Regions from separate parts of the Chryseobacterium sp. MA9 genome, predicted to be linked through region 1. Evidence: riboswitches for the same ligand, from Rfam matches in the RefSeq annotation. Region 1 holds a riboswitch; each other region holds the start of a gene.
The links. A riboswitch is a leader RNA that binds a small molecule or an ion and turns the genes downstream of it on or off. The one in region 1 is predicted to bind S-adenosylmethionine.
Positions count from the first base shown of each region.

Region 2: it holds a riboswitch for S-adenosylmethionine, as region 1 does, so the genes downstream of both, KIK00_RS14315 (TonB-dependent siderophore receptor) here and KIK00_RS17235 (TonB-dependent receptor) in region 1, are expected to answer to the same signal.
Region 3: it holds a riboswitch for S-adenosylmethionine, as region 1 does, so the genes downstream of both, KIK00_RS17990 (alpha/beta fold hydrolase) here and KIK00_RS17235 (TonB-dependent receptor) in region 1, are expected to answer to the same signal.

Region 1 is NZ_CP075170.1:3,781,770-3,786,051, forward strand. Features, by position in the region: gene pckA (phosphoenolpyruvate carboxykinase (ATP)) at 1-104, shown strand, start outside; gene KIK00_RS17225 (hypothetical protein) at 154-594, opposite strand; gene KIK00_RS17230 (type II 3-dehydroquinate dehydratase) at 667-1,074, opposite strand; SAM riboswitch class I at 1,320-1,418, shown strand; gene KIK00_RS17235 (TonB-dependent receptor) at 1,502-4,282, shown strand, end outside.
Region 2 is NZ_CP075170.1:3,155,132-3,159,413, reverse strand. Features, by position in the region: gene KIK00_RS14320 (alpha-amylase family glycosyl hydrolase) at 1-2,518, shown strand, start outside; SAM riboswitch class I at 2,593-2,699, shown strand; gene KIK00_RS14315 (TonB-dependent siderophore receptor) at 2,794-4,282, shown strand, end outside.
Region 3 is NZ_CP075170.1:3,935,423-3,939,704, reverse strand. Features, by position in the region: gene KIK00_RS17995 (ACT domain-containing protein) at 1-662, opposite strand, end outside; gene KIK00_RS17990 (alpha/beta fold hydrolase) at 668-1,606, opposite strand; SAM riboswitch class I at 1,673-1,779, opposite strand; gene KIK00_RS17985 (glucosidase) at 1,968-4,282, shown strand, end outside.

The DNA.
Region 1 (4,282 bases):
ATCTTGCATCAAGATATATCAAAAACTTTGAGCAGTATTGTGATACTGAAGAAGGTAAGAAATTAGTGGCTTCAGGACCTCAATTGCAGGAACAGACTATCTAATAGTTACCAACCAACATATACAAAAAGCCTCATCAATGATGAGGCTTTTTTATTCATATTTTTTACAGCTTTCAATCAATTCGTTCTGTTCATCCAGTTTTAGGACTGTTGATTTTATTGATTCTTCTGTTAGATGTTTTATGATCATAAAATGTTTTGAAGAAAAGTAAGGCTCTTCGTTCAATATTTTATCTAAATACTTTGGAGTAGTGAAAGTCATCCAATATTTTGCTTTGTTGGAAAACATAATAGTTACTTCTATTGCATCAGATTCAATATTTTCTATTGTATCATCTATGTTAATAGAAATTATTTCCGGTTGATTGTATAAGCTAAAATAAAATTGTGAATACCATTTCAGTCTTCCTTCATCATTCTGAACCCTTACATTTTCAGTATTTATTTCTTCAATAATATAAGATTTTCTTTTCGTTAATTGTCCGGAATATACCCCAATACATTTACAGTAAATCTTATCCTTTATTTTCATAAATTATTCTTTTACTACCCATAATTATCTGTGAAAATCTTTGCGATCTGTAGGAAAAGTAAAAAATATAAATTACTTCAAGCTTAATATAGCCAATCTATACCCATCCATTCCAAAGCCAGATAAAACAGCATCAGTATTAGCCGCTGTTACCGACTTCTGCCTGAATTCCTCTCTTTTATAAATATTACTGATGTGAACTTCTACTTTTGGTTTTCTGATGTTTTTTAAACAATCAGCAATGGCATAAGAATAATGGGTGAAAGCTCCCGGATTAATCACTACGGCATCAAAGTCATCTTCCTGAAGTCTGTTAATGAGTTCTCCTTCAATATTCGACTGATAATATTTTAATTCATGAGATTGAAACTCGGATTTTAAAATTTCCAAATAGCTTTCCATAGAAACATTCCCATAGATTTCAGGTTCTCTAGTGCCTAACAGATTGAGGTTGGGCCCGTTTATTATTAAAACTTTCATACTATAAAATTAAAAACTTTTTTTAATTAAATGATCAAAAATTTCCGCACAGATTAACGTTCGTTCAATTGTATTATTAATAATGATATTTGTCATGTTTGTTAAAATGATAATGGTTACAACTCCTTATAGTAGTGGCTTTTATTAAAAACTTATGTTAATTTTTGAAAAATTATCATGAAAAATTTATAAGTCTACTTGTTTTGTGGACTAAAAGTTTTTAGCTTTGCAAACATATTTCGATCGGCTTATAAAGAAAGATGGAGGGAACTGACCCAATGAAATCTTGACAACCTACCCATGGGGCAAGGTGTTACGTTCAGCCTTTTTAGGAAAAATAAGCATTTGGTTTATCGTATTTATCGATGCCCTTTGCTAATTTTTCTGCAAAGGGAAAAATTTTAATATATGATAAACAAAATTGATTATGATTAGCAATAATTTATTCACTTCTAAAGCTTGGATACCTCCGGTTGCTGCATTTTTTCTGGGTGTGACCAGCGTAAGTGCACAGAATTCCAAGCCGAAAAAAGATAGCCTTCATGAAAAAGAGATTGATGAAGTAGTAGTTGTAGCTTACGGAAAAGCTAAAAGAAACAGCTATACTGGTTCTGTAGCTACAATTTCAAGTGATAAGATTAATAACAGACCTGTAACCAATATTACCAAAGCATTGGAAGGACAGGTTGCAGGGATTCAAACGACAAGTGCATCAGGGCAGCCAGGTGCTGTTTCTACCATCCGAATCAGAGGGATTGGTTCAATAAGTGCTTCCAGTGATCCTTTATATGTAGTAGACGGAATCCCTTTTGACGGAAATCTGAACTCTATCAGTCCAAGTGATATTGAATCTATCAGTGTTCTGAAAGATGCTACAGCAAGTGCTTTGTATGGATCAAGAGGAGCAAATGGGATTATCATTATTACCACAAAATCAGGTAAAAAAGGGGAAGCAAAAGTTAATTTTAATATAAGCCAGGGATTTTCTGGAAGAGCCGTAAAAGATTATGAACAGGTAAATACAGACCAATACTTTCAGTTATATTGGGAAGCATTGAGAAACGGATATCAATCCGGAAAAGTTTCTTCACAACAGGCTGCTCAGATGGCAACAGACAATCTTGTTTCTACACTTGGAATTAACCCATATGGAACTGCTTATCCAAAACCAGTAGGAACAGATGGAAAATTATTACCTGGTGCATCAGCACTTTGGAATGATGACTGGAGAGATATTTTGCAGAGAGTTGCTTCAAGAAATCAGGTAGATCTTGATATCAGTGGCGGAAGTGAAAAGAGTAATTATTTCTTTTCATTAGGTTACCTGGATGATAAAGGGATGGCTATTGAATCAGGATATAAAAGATACAATACGCGATTAAAGATCAACTCTGAAGTGAAAAAATGGCTGAATGTTGGGGTAAACTTAAATTATACAAACAGTATTCAGCAAGCTCCTACTTCTTCAGATTCTAAGGCGAGCAACATCATCAACGCAGCAAGATTTATTCCTTCCTTCTATCCTTATTATGAAAGAAATGAAGATGGAACTTATATTTTGGATGCAGACGGAAACCCGATTTATGATTTTGGAAAGTACAGACCTACCAATGCACTACAGAATCAGAATGCCGCAGCAACACTGCCATTAGACAAAAATGAAAATAAAGAAGATAATTTCTCCGGAAAAGGATTCATGGAATTTATTTTCTTACCGGAACTGAAATTCAAGACAAGTTTTTCTGTTGATTTAGTGAATTATAATGGACATTATTATTCAAATCCATTGCTGGGACAAGGTGCGGAGATTGGAGGTTCGGTAACGAAAACAAATACCAGAACACTTTCTTACACCACCAGTAATATTCTTACTTATGATAAGAAATTTGGAAAACATCATGTAAATGCTTTAGCAGGGCATGAATTCTATAAATATGACTATCAGACTATTTCCGGAACAAGAAGCCAGTTTTCTCTGCCTTATTATTATGAACCTGATGCTGCTTCTTTATTGGGAAGTTTCAGTGGGAACAGTAATAAATTAAGTCTATTAAGTTTCCTTGGGAAAGTAGAGTATGATTATAACAATACTTACTTCTTATCTGCATCAGGAAGAGCAGACAGTTCTTCGAGATTTGCAAAGGACAACAGATGGGGAAGATTCTGGTCAGTAGGAGGTTCGTGGAAGATTTCAAACGAGGAATTTGTTAAAAGTTTGAATGTTTTCAATCAATTGACATTACGCGCCAGCTACGGAGGCCAAGGGAATGACAAATTACTTAGACCCAACGGCCAGCCGCTTTATTATGCGTATCAGGAGTTGTACAGATTTATCAGTCTTGGTGGAGAACCGGGAACAACGCTTGAAAAAACATCTACCAATAATGTAAAGTGGGAGACCAACCTTAATTTAAATGTAGGATTGGAATTTGCCATTCTGAATAACAGAATTAAAGGAAATATCGAATACTTCAAAAGAAAAAGCCAGGACCTTCTGTTTAATATGCCGGTTGCTCCATCATTGGGAATCAGTGATTACCCTGCCAATATCGGAACCATTCAGAATACAGGATTTGAATTTTCACTATTTACAACGCCAGTTAAGAATGATGATTTCCAATGGAATGTGGATGTTAACCTGAGCACTTTAAACAATAAAGTAACCAAATTACCTGGAGGTTCTCTTGTGGTAGGAACTAAGTTATTAACAGTAGGAGGTTCCGTATATGATTTCTTTATTCCGGAATGGGCTGGGGTAGATCCAAGCAATGGAAAACCATTGTGGAAAACGGTTTCTACAGATGCCAGCGGAAACTCAGTGGAAGGAACTACTTCAGAATATTCCAAAGCAACAAAGTTGTTGCAAGGTTCTGCATTGCCTAAGCTGACAGGAGGAATCAGTACAAGTATCAATTACAAGAATTTCGATTTTTCAGGATTACTGACATTCAAAATCGGAGGGAAGATTTTGGATACCGACTATACCTCCATCATGCATAACGGAAGTGCGGGAGGACGTGCATGGAGTGCGGAAATGCTGAACAGATGGACTCCGGAAAACCCTAATACAGATGTTCCGGGATTGAGTACAACAACGAATAACTGGACGTCAACATCTTCAAGATTTCTGTATTCCGGAACGTATGCAAGGCTTAAAAATGTAAGCTTAGGATACACACTTCCTGAAGATTATTTTGAGAAAATAGGG
Region 2 (4,282 bases), 630 kb from region 1:
CGGAAGAACAGGAATCGGAAGGTTCGGATTTTTATTAAAAGATAAAACAGGATCCCATCAGACCTCACCGGACATTTTTGTAAATGTGGGTACTTTAAGTTTAAATCTTACCAATCCATTATCCAATAGCCTGACTTCTGTTCCGGCAGGAAACTCTATCATTATTACTGCAACAACAAATACCAACGCAACATTTCAGTTAAAAGCAAACGGAACTGTGGTTAACTCTACAACAACTCCATCACAATCCTATTCTTACAGTTATACAGTTACTCAGGATGCCAGTATGGAACTTATTGCTACAGAAGGAGCTAATTCTAAAACTGCGACATTCATTTTACAGGTTCCCAGAAATGTAATTTCTGAAGCAATACCCAACTGGATAAAACAAGGAATTAATTATCATCCTACAGATCAAACCAAGGTTGGACTTGCTTTATATGCTCCGGGAAAAAGTTTTGTTCATGTCATCGGAAGTTTCAATAACTGGGTGGTGAATGATACCTATTTAATGAAAAAAGATACCACAAATCCTGATCTGTACTGGATAGAATTGATTGGCCTGACTCCTCAGCAACTCTATACTTTCCAGTACAGAACAAATGATCTGAGAAAGGTGGCAGATCCTTATTCGCCACAGATCTTATCTTCTTATGATGATCCGTGGATTTCTGCCTCCACATATCCGAACTTACCTGTATTCCCAGCTGGACAAGGGTTTGAAGTTTCAACGTTTAAAACAGGGCAGGCGGCATATAATTGGCAGGTTACCAATTTTCAGAGACCAGCGAAAGAAGATCTCGTTGTATATGAGTTATTATTAAGAGATTTCACACAGGAAAAGAACTGGCAGTCCCTGATCAATAAAATTTCTTATTTAAAGAATCTAAAAATCAATGCTATAGAATTGCTTCCTATCATGGAATTTGACGGGAATCTTTCATGGGGATACAATACTTCGTTTCATTATGCATTAGACAAAGCGTACGGAACCCCTGAAAAATTCAAAGAATTTGTAGATATCTGCCACCAGAACGGAATTGCAGTGATTCTGGATGTAGCATTTAATCACGCTACAGGGCGCTCTCCTTTAGTAAGACTTTGGAATATAGATCCAGATGGTGACGGTTATGGAAATGTTGCAGCAAACAATCCTTATTTCAATCAGGTTCCGAAACACTCATACAATGTGTTTAACGATTTTAATCATACAAGTCTTTCAACTCAATATTACGTTGAAAGATGTCTTCAGCAGTGGCTGACAGAATATCGAATAGACGGATTCCGTTGGGATTTAACAAAAGGATTTACCCAAAGCTGTTCCGAAAATGACGAAGCATGCACCAATGCCTACCAACAGGACAGAGTGGACATCATGAAGCATTATGCAGACAGACAATGGGCCATTGATCCGAATTCTTATATGATCTTTGAACATCTGGGAACGGATGCAGAAGAACAGCAATGGGCAAACTACAGAGTAGCAGAAGGAAAAGGAGTAATGCTTTGGAATAAACAAACTGATCCCTATAACCAGAATACCATGGGATATAAAGACAACAGTAATTACGACAGAATGAACCATAGTCTTCATGGTTTTACCAATATGCGTGCTGTAGGGTACGGAGAAAGCCATGATGAAGAAAGACTGATGTTTAAAAACCTTGCCTACGGTGCTGCTAACGGAAGTTATGATGTTAAAAACCTTAATACAGCTCTTGAAAGAATGAAAACCTTCGGAGCGACCTTCTTTACCATTCCTGGTCCGAAAATGATCTGGCAGTTCGGTGAATTAGGCTATGAGTTCAGTATCAACAGATGTGCTGACGGCACCATCAATAATGGGTGCAGAACCGATGAAAAACCTGTTGCATTTACCTTGGGATATGATTCCAACGTAAACAGAAAAGCAGTATATGATATATGGGCTAAAATAATCACAATCAGAAATACCCATCAGATTTTTAAAACTAAAACGTACAGTATAGAATCCAATAATCTGACTAATGATCCGGATGGATTGATCACAAGAATTTATCTTTATGATCCGGCTATTACAACCGGAATAAAAAATGTGGTAGTATTGGCCAATTACGCTACATCTGTACAAAACGTTGTTCCTTTCTTTCCTTACACAGGGCAATGGCAGAATCTGATGGATGACACTATTTCGAATGTAGTTTCTACCACGGCCCCGATAACTTTACAGCCGGGAGAATTCAGAATCTTCGGAAATTATGCAGGTGCGCTGTCAACAGCAGATATAAAGACAGTAAATAAACTATCTCTTCAGATTGCAGATAATCCGGTTCAAAACAGAATTGCTAAATTAATTTTTAACAAAGCAAAAAACGGAGAAATTTTGATTTTTGATATGACTGGCAAAAGGCTGGATTCATTTAAACTGAATAAAGAAAACGGTACCTATGAAATGAAGATCACTTATCCGGCAGGAACTTATCTGGTGCAGCTGAAATCGGAAACAGGAACTGCAATTCAAAAGATGATTGTAAAGTAAACGAAAAGGCAGATTTGCAGTATAGCAGATTTGCCTTTTTTGTATATTTAAAAAAATAGTCTACTTTTGCAGTAGATTTATCAAGAAAGGTGGAGGGATTTGGCCCAAAGAAACCTTAGCAACCTGCACGATTCGAGAAGTGTAAAGGTGCTAATTCCAACCCTGAGGGGGGAGATAAGTGAAGTCAATATTCTTATATGAATTCCATTTCTTGAAGTCTTGTATATCTGCGGAAAGATCCGTCAGACTGTTATTATTAATTGGCAAGAACAAAAATGAAAAAATTAAGTACAGCTGTATTATTGCTTGGAGCAATTTTGGTTGCTGCTCAGGAGAATGAGGAAAAAGGAAAACAAATCGAAGATATTATCATCGTTGGAAACCGTAATGTCAAAAGAACCAAACTGGAAACACCGGTTCCTGTAGATGTTATCAATATAGACAAAATCCAAAGGAGTTCTCCACAAATGACTGCTCAGGATCTTCTGAATTATGTTATCCCATCGTTTAATGCAGTGAGACAGTCAGCTTCTGATGGTACCGAACATATTGATCCCGTAACCTTAAGAGGAATGGGACCTGATCAGGTTCTTGTATTGCTGAATGGAAAAAGAAGACACACTACTTCTTTAGTCAATTATCAGAATACAGTAGGAAATGGCTCTGTAGGAACAGATCTGAGTACAATTCCTGTCATTGCTATTGATAGAATAGAAGTCTTAAGAGACGGTGCAGCAGCACAATACGGTTCTGATGCCATTGCGGGAGTGATCAATATTATTCTTAAAAAAAATGCAGGAGCTTCAGCAAGTCTTACGTATGGATTGACTGGGAGAAATGATGGAGATACCTATCAGGCAGGAGCCAACTACGGAACTTCATTAGGAAAGAACAACGGATATCTCAATCTTTCATTACAGTTAAGCCACAGAGGAAAAACCACAAGAACTCAAAATCACGATCTTGATATTTTTGGAAATAATTTTGCTTATGCATTTGCAGATGATCCGGAAGCAGCAAGAGCTGCAGATGATGCGAAGATTAAGGAGCGGGGATTGGCTCGCGATGATTTCAATTTTCAGATCGGAGATGCTCAAATCAGACAGGGACAGCTGTTTTTCAATTCAGAATACCCTTTTAATGATAATTTTAAAGTGTATTCTTTCGGAGGTTTCAGTATCAAAGAAGGAAAAGGATTTGGTTTCAGAAGACTGCCTAGCGAAACATCCAATGTAGTTGCATCCATTTACCCAAACGGATTTCAGGCAGCTCTTGGGTCTCAGGTGTATGATGTTTCTTATGCTGTAGGTGCAAAATATAATGTTAACGATTGGCTATTGGATCTAAGCAATACATTCGGAAGCAATACATTCAATTATAATGTGAGTAATACCAACAATGCTTCTCTCGGGGCAAAATCACCAACACGTTTTTACGCAGGAGCGCATAGCTTCCTTCAAAATGCCATTAATCTTGATGTTTCCAAAAATATAAACCGTTTCAATATCGCATTTGGTGGAGAATTCAGATTTGAACAATACCAGATTAAAGCCGGTGATGAAGCTTCTTATACCCAATATGACATCAATGGAAACGTTGCTACTGAAGGATCAACAGTACTTGGAGCAGGAGGATCTCAGTCCTTTATCGGGTTTTCTCCAAACAATGCATTGAAGAAAGACAGGCACTCCACCGCAGTATATGGCGATGTATCTTATGATTTAGATAAAAAACTGAATATAGATGCCGCTGCAAGATTTGAAA
Region 3 (4,282 bases), 150 kb from region 1:
TGTTCTGCTGTCAAAACCTCATCACTCCAATTCGCATCAAATCCTTTTTTGTTGAAAGCTATTTTCTTTGAATTGGCTACTGCCACTACTTTAAGATCTATTTTCTTACGTCTTTTAATCTCTTCAGAAGATTCTAGTACCTGCTCTATCAGGGTTTTTCCTACATTTCCGTGTCCGATGATCGCCAGATGAACGGTCTTTGGCTTTTTGAAAATTTCAGATTCTATGATGTTTTTTGTTTTTTCATCCTGTGAAGAAGTTACTACGATGTTGACTCTGTTTTCTCCTGCCACCTGATTCAAAAGCAATGGGAAAACATTGTTTCTTGCCAGTTCAGCAAAGACTTTATTGAAATCTTCTGCTACAAAACCGATAACAGAAACATTATTGATACTGTAAATCTGGGAAACTTTTCCTGATTTTCTTTCTGCTTCAAATTCATCAATAAGACATGCTACTGCTTTTTCTGCATCATTTTCCTGAACCAGGATAGAAATTCCGTTCTCTACGGCTTGCTGGGAAATTACTCCTACACTGATGCGCGCTAAAGTAAGCGCTTTAAAAATTCGTCCGTCAATTCCGATTTCTCCCAGGAAATCTTCTCCTTCAAATTTGATGATTGATCTGTTCTTCAAAAATTTTATTTCGTTAGCATTTTTCATTACTTCTATAAAATGTTTTTAATGATATTATTTAATTGTTGATATTCCATTAGGAAGGCATCATGCCCGTGTATAGATTGGATCTCGTGATAAGAAACATCCTTATTTTTCTCTTTTAAGTTTTCAAAACACATTCGGATTTCAGAAGCCGGAAAGAATAAGTCTGTATCTACAGAGATCATGTGCATTCGTGCCTGTATGTTCTCCAGTGCTGTTTCATCAGCATTTATATTCATCAAGAGATGATTCATCAGCCTGTAAGCTTTTAAACTAAACCTTTCGTTTAGTGCGTTACCATGATAAATCAACCAGTCTTCTGATTCCAGGCGTTGTTTTTCCTGATTATATTGGTTTTGAAATCTGTCATTGAGCGACTGTGGCGTTCTGTAACAAAGCATAGCATGAATTCTTGCTTTCTGTAATGGTTCCTCTTTATCATTCAATAAAAATTTCTGAACCAGGCATTGTGCATGAAGCCAGTCGTGTGTTCTATAATCACAAGCTATGGGAATAAATATTTCTGCGAGGTCCGGCTGCTTGGCAAGCATTTCCCAGGCAATCCCTCCTCCCAGAGAGCCTCCAATAATGGCATATAGGTTTTTGATATGTAAAGCTTCAAGTCCTTTCAGAAATATCGCAGCAATATCCGAAGGCGTGAAATCTTCATAGTCTTCAATTAAAAAATCGTTATAACCGTTTCCGGGTATGTTGAAACACAGAACTGTATATTGATCAGTATCAACAATCTGCTTTTCTCCTACCAATTGTTTCCACCAACCTTTTTCTCCGGATACATCTGAGTTTCCGGTAAGTGCATGATTGATTAAAATAATGGGTGCTGTAAACAGATCTTTCCCAAAAAGCTGATAGCTTAACGGGATATGGTATTCCTTTTGGGAATTGGTTTGATACGAAAGATTTATATAGTTTAGTTCTGTTTTCAATTCTATTATATTTTAATACAAATACAATTGAAAATGCCACAGGAAATGGCTGAAAAGAACTTCAGTAAGTTATCTGTCCAAAATACTTTGGTAGAACGTAGCACCTTCTCTGCTTGCGCAAAGGGTTGCTAAGGTTTCATAGGGTCTAATCCCTCAACCTTTCTTGATAACATTTTCAATATTTGAATGAACGAATGGTGCAAAGGTAGTTCTTTTCTTTTAATTTCAAAAAAAAATTATTTTAATATTTAAAAAAGCCCTTAAATACAAGTATTTCAAAACCATATTAATAATTGTTCAGATGAAAAAAATTGGAATTATTTTTCAAAAAAACTAACTTCGTATGGAAAAATGATGAGATATGACCGCCGAAAAAGAAAGATTACAAGATTCCAAATGGAAAAACTGGGGACCTTATGTAAGCAACCGACAGTGGGGAAATGTACGTGAAGATTACAGCTCAAACGGGAATGCCTGGGATTTTACCAATCATAATAACGCCGAAAGCTATGCTTACCGCTGGGGAGAGGAAGGCATAGCTGGAATTTCTGATGTAAAACAGTTGTTCTGTTTTGCTTTTTCATTTTGGAACAGGAAAGATAAAATGATAAAAGAACGGTTCTTCGGATTGAGCAACCCACAGGGAAATCATGGTGAAGACATCAAAGAAATATTTTATTATCTGGATAATACACCTACTCATAGCTATATGAAAATGGTGTATAAATACCCAATCAATGAGTTTCCTTATGATGAACTTCTTACTGAAAACGGAAGACGGAGTAAAAAGGAGCCGGAATATGAGATTTTCGATACCGGAATTTTTGATAACGATGAATATTTTGATATTTTCATTGAATACTGTAAAGCTGATCACAATGATATTCTGGCCAGAGTAACTGTCTGTAACCGAAGCCAGCATGATGCTCCCATTGTAGTGGCTCCTACTGCCTGGTTCAGAAACAACTGGAAATGGGGATACAATACTTATAAAGGAGAACTGAATGCTTCTCATGACGGAAGTATTAACATTGGACATGACAGTATTTCTATCAAAAAAATCTATTCCCGAAACTCAAATGCACAAAGCATATTTTGTGACAATGAAACAAATACATCCAGACTTTACGGAACTCCTAAAACGGAGAATATGTATTTCAAAGATGGCATCAATAATTTCATTATTCGTCAAGGAAACACTGTAAACCCTGAAAAAAAGGGTACAAAAGCTTCTTTTCTGATTGATGAAATTGTAGAAGCAGGAGAATCTAAAATTTTTGAATTCAGATTATGTCCTGATGAAACAGATGAACCTTTTGAAAATTTTGATACTATTTTCAATACGCGACAAGCGGAAGCTGAAGAATTTTATAACGATATTCAGAATGATACCGTCAATGAGGATGAGAGAAATGTTCAGAGACAGGCTTTTGCCGGGCTTCTCTGGAATAAGCAATTCTATCATTACAATATTGGAAAATGGCTGAAAGGTGATCCTAACTTTGAAGCTCCGAGAAATTTCAATGAATATGTACGAAATACGGAATGGAACCACCTTCACAACAAGGATATTATTTCCATGCCTGATAAATGGGAATATCCATGGTATGCTACCTGGGATCTGGCATTTCACTGTGTACCTTTTTCTATCATAGATGCAGAATTTGCCAAGGGACAGCTTTTATTGCTTACCAAAGAATGGTACATGCATCCCAACGGACAGCTTCCTGCCTATGAATGGAATATGAGTGACGTGAATCCGCCTGTACATGCATGGTCATGTTTCCGTGTTTTTAAAATTGATGAAAAAAATAACGGAAAGCCGGATTTATTATTTTTAGAAAAGGTATTCCAGAAGCTGCTGCTGAATTTTACGTGGTGGGTGAACCGAAAGGATAAAAACGGTAAAAATATTTTCGGAGGCGGTTTCCTTGGTCTCGATAATATTGGAGCTTTTGACCGGAATATAGAACTTAAAGACGGTCAGCACCTCGAACAGGCAGACGGAACAAGCTGGATGGCCATGTATGCATTGAATATGATGCGAATTGCTATGGAACTTGCCCAGTATTATCAGGTGTATGAAGATATGGCGATCAAGTTTTTTGAACATTATCTTTATATCGCTGAAGCTATGGAAAACCTGGGTGAAGGAACGAAAGGCCTGTGGAATGAAGAAGACGGTTTCTTTTATGATGTATTACAGCTTGGAAACGGAGACAGTGTTTCTTTGAGATTAAGAAGTATTGTAGGTTTGATCCCATTATTTGCTGTTGAGATAGTGGACCATCGTCTATTGGAAAAGATGCCGAATTTCAGAAGCAGAATGGAATGGATTTTAAAAAATAAACCGGAGCTTACTAAACTTGTTTCTCACTGGGACGAGGAAGGCCATGGAAGAAAACACCTGATGAGCATCCTCCGCAAAAACAGACTGACAAAGGTTCTGACCAGAATGCTTGATGAAAATGAGTTTCTAAGTTCTTACGGAATCCGTGCCATGTCTAAAGTATATGAAGAAAATCCTTTTGTTTTCTCCGTGCATGGTAATGAAAATATGGTTTATTATACTCCTGCAGAAAGTGACAGCCGAATGTTTGGCGGAAACAGCAACTGGCGCGGACCTATTTGGTTTCCTATCAATTTCCTGATTGTGGAAAGCCTTCAGCGCTTTCA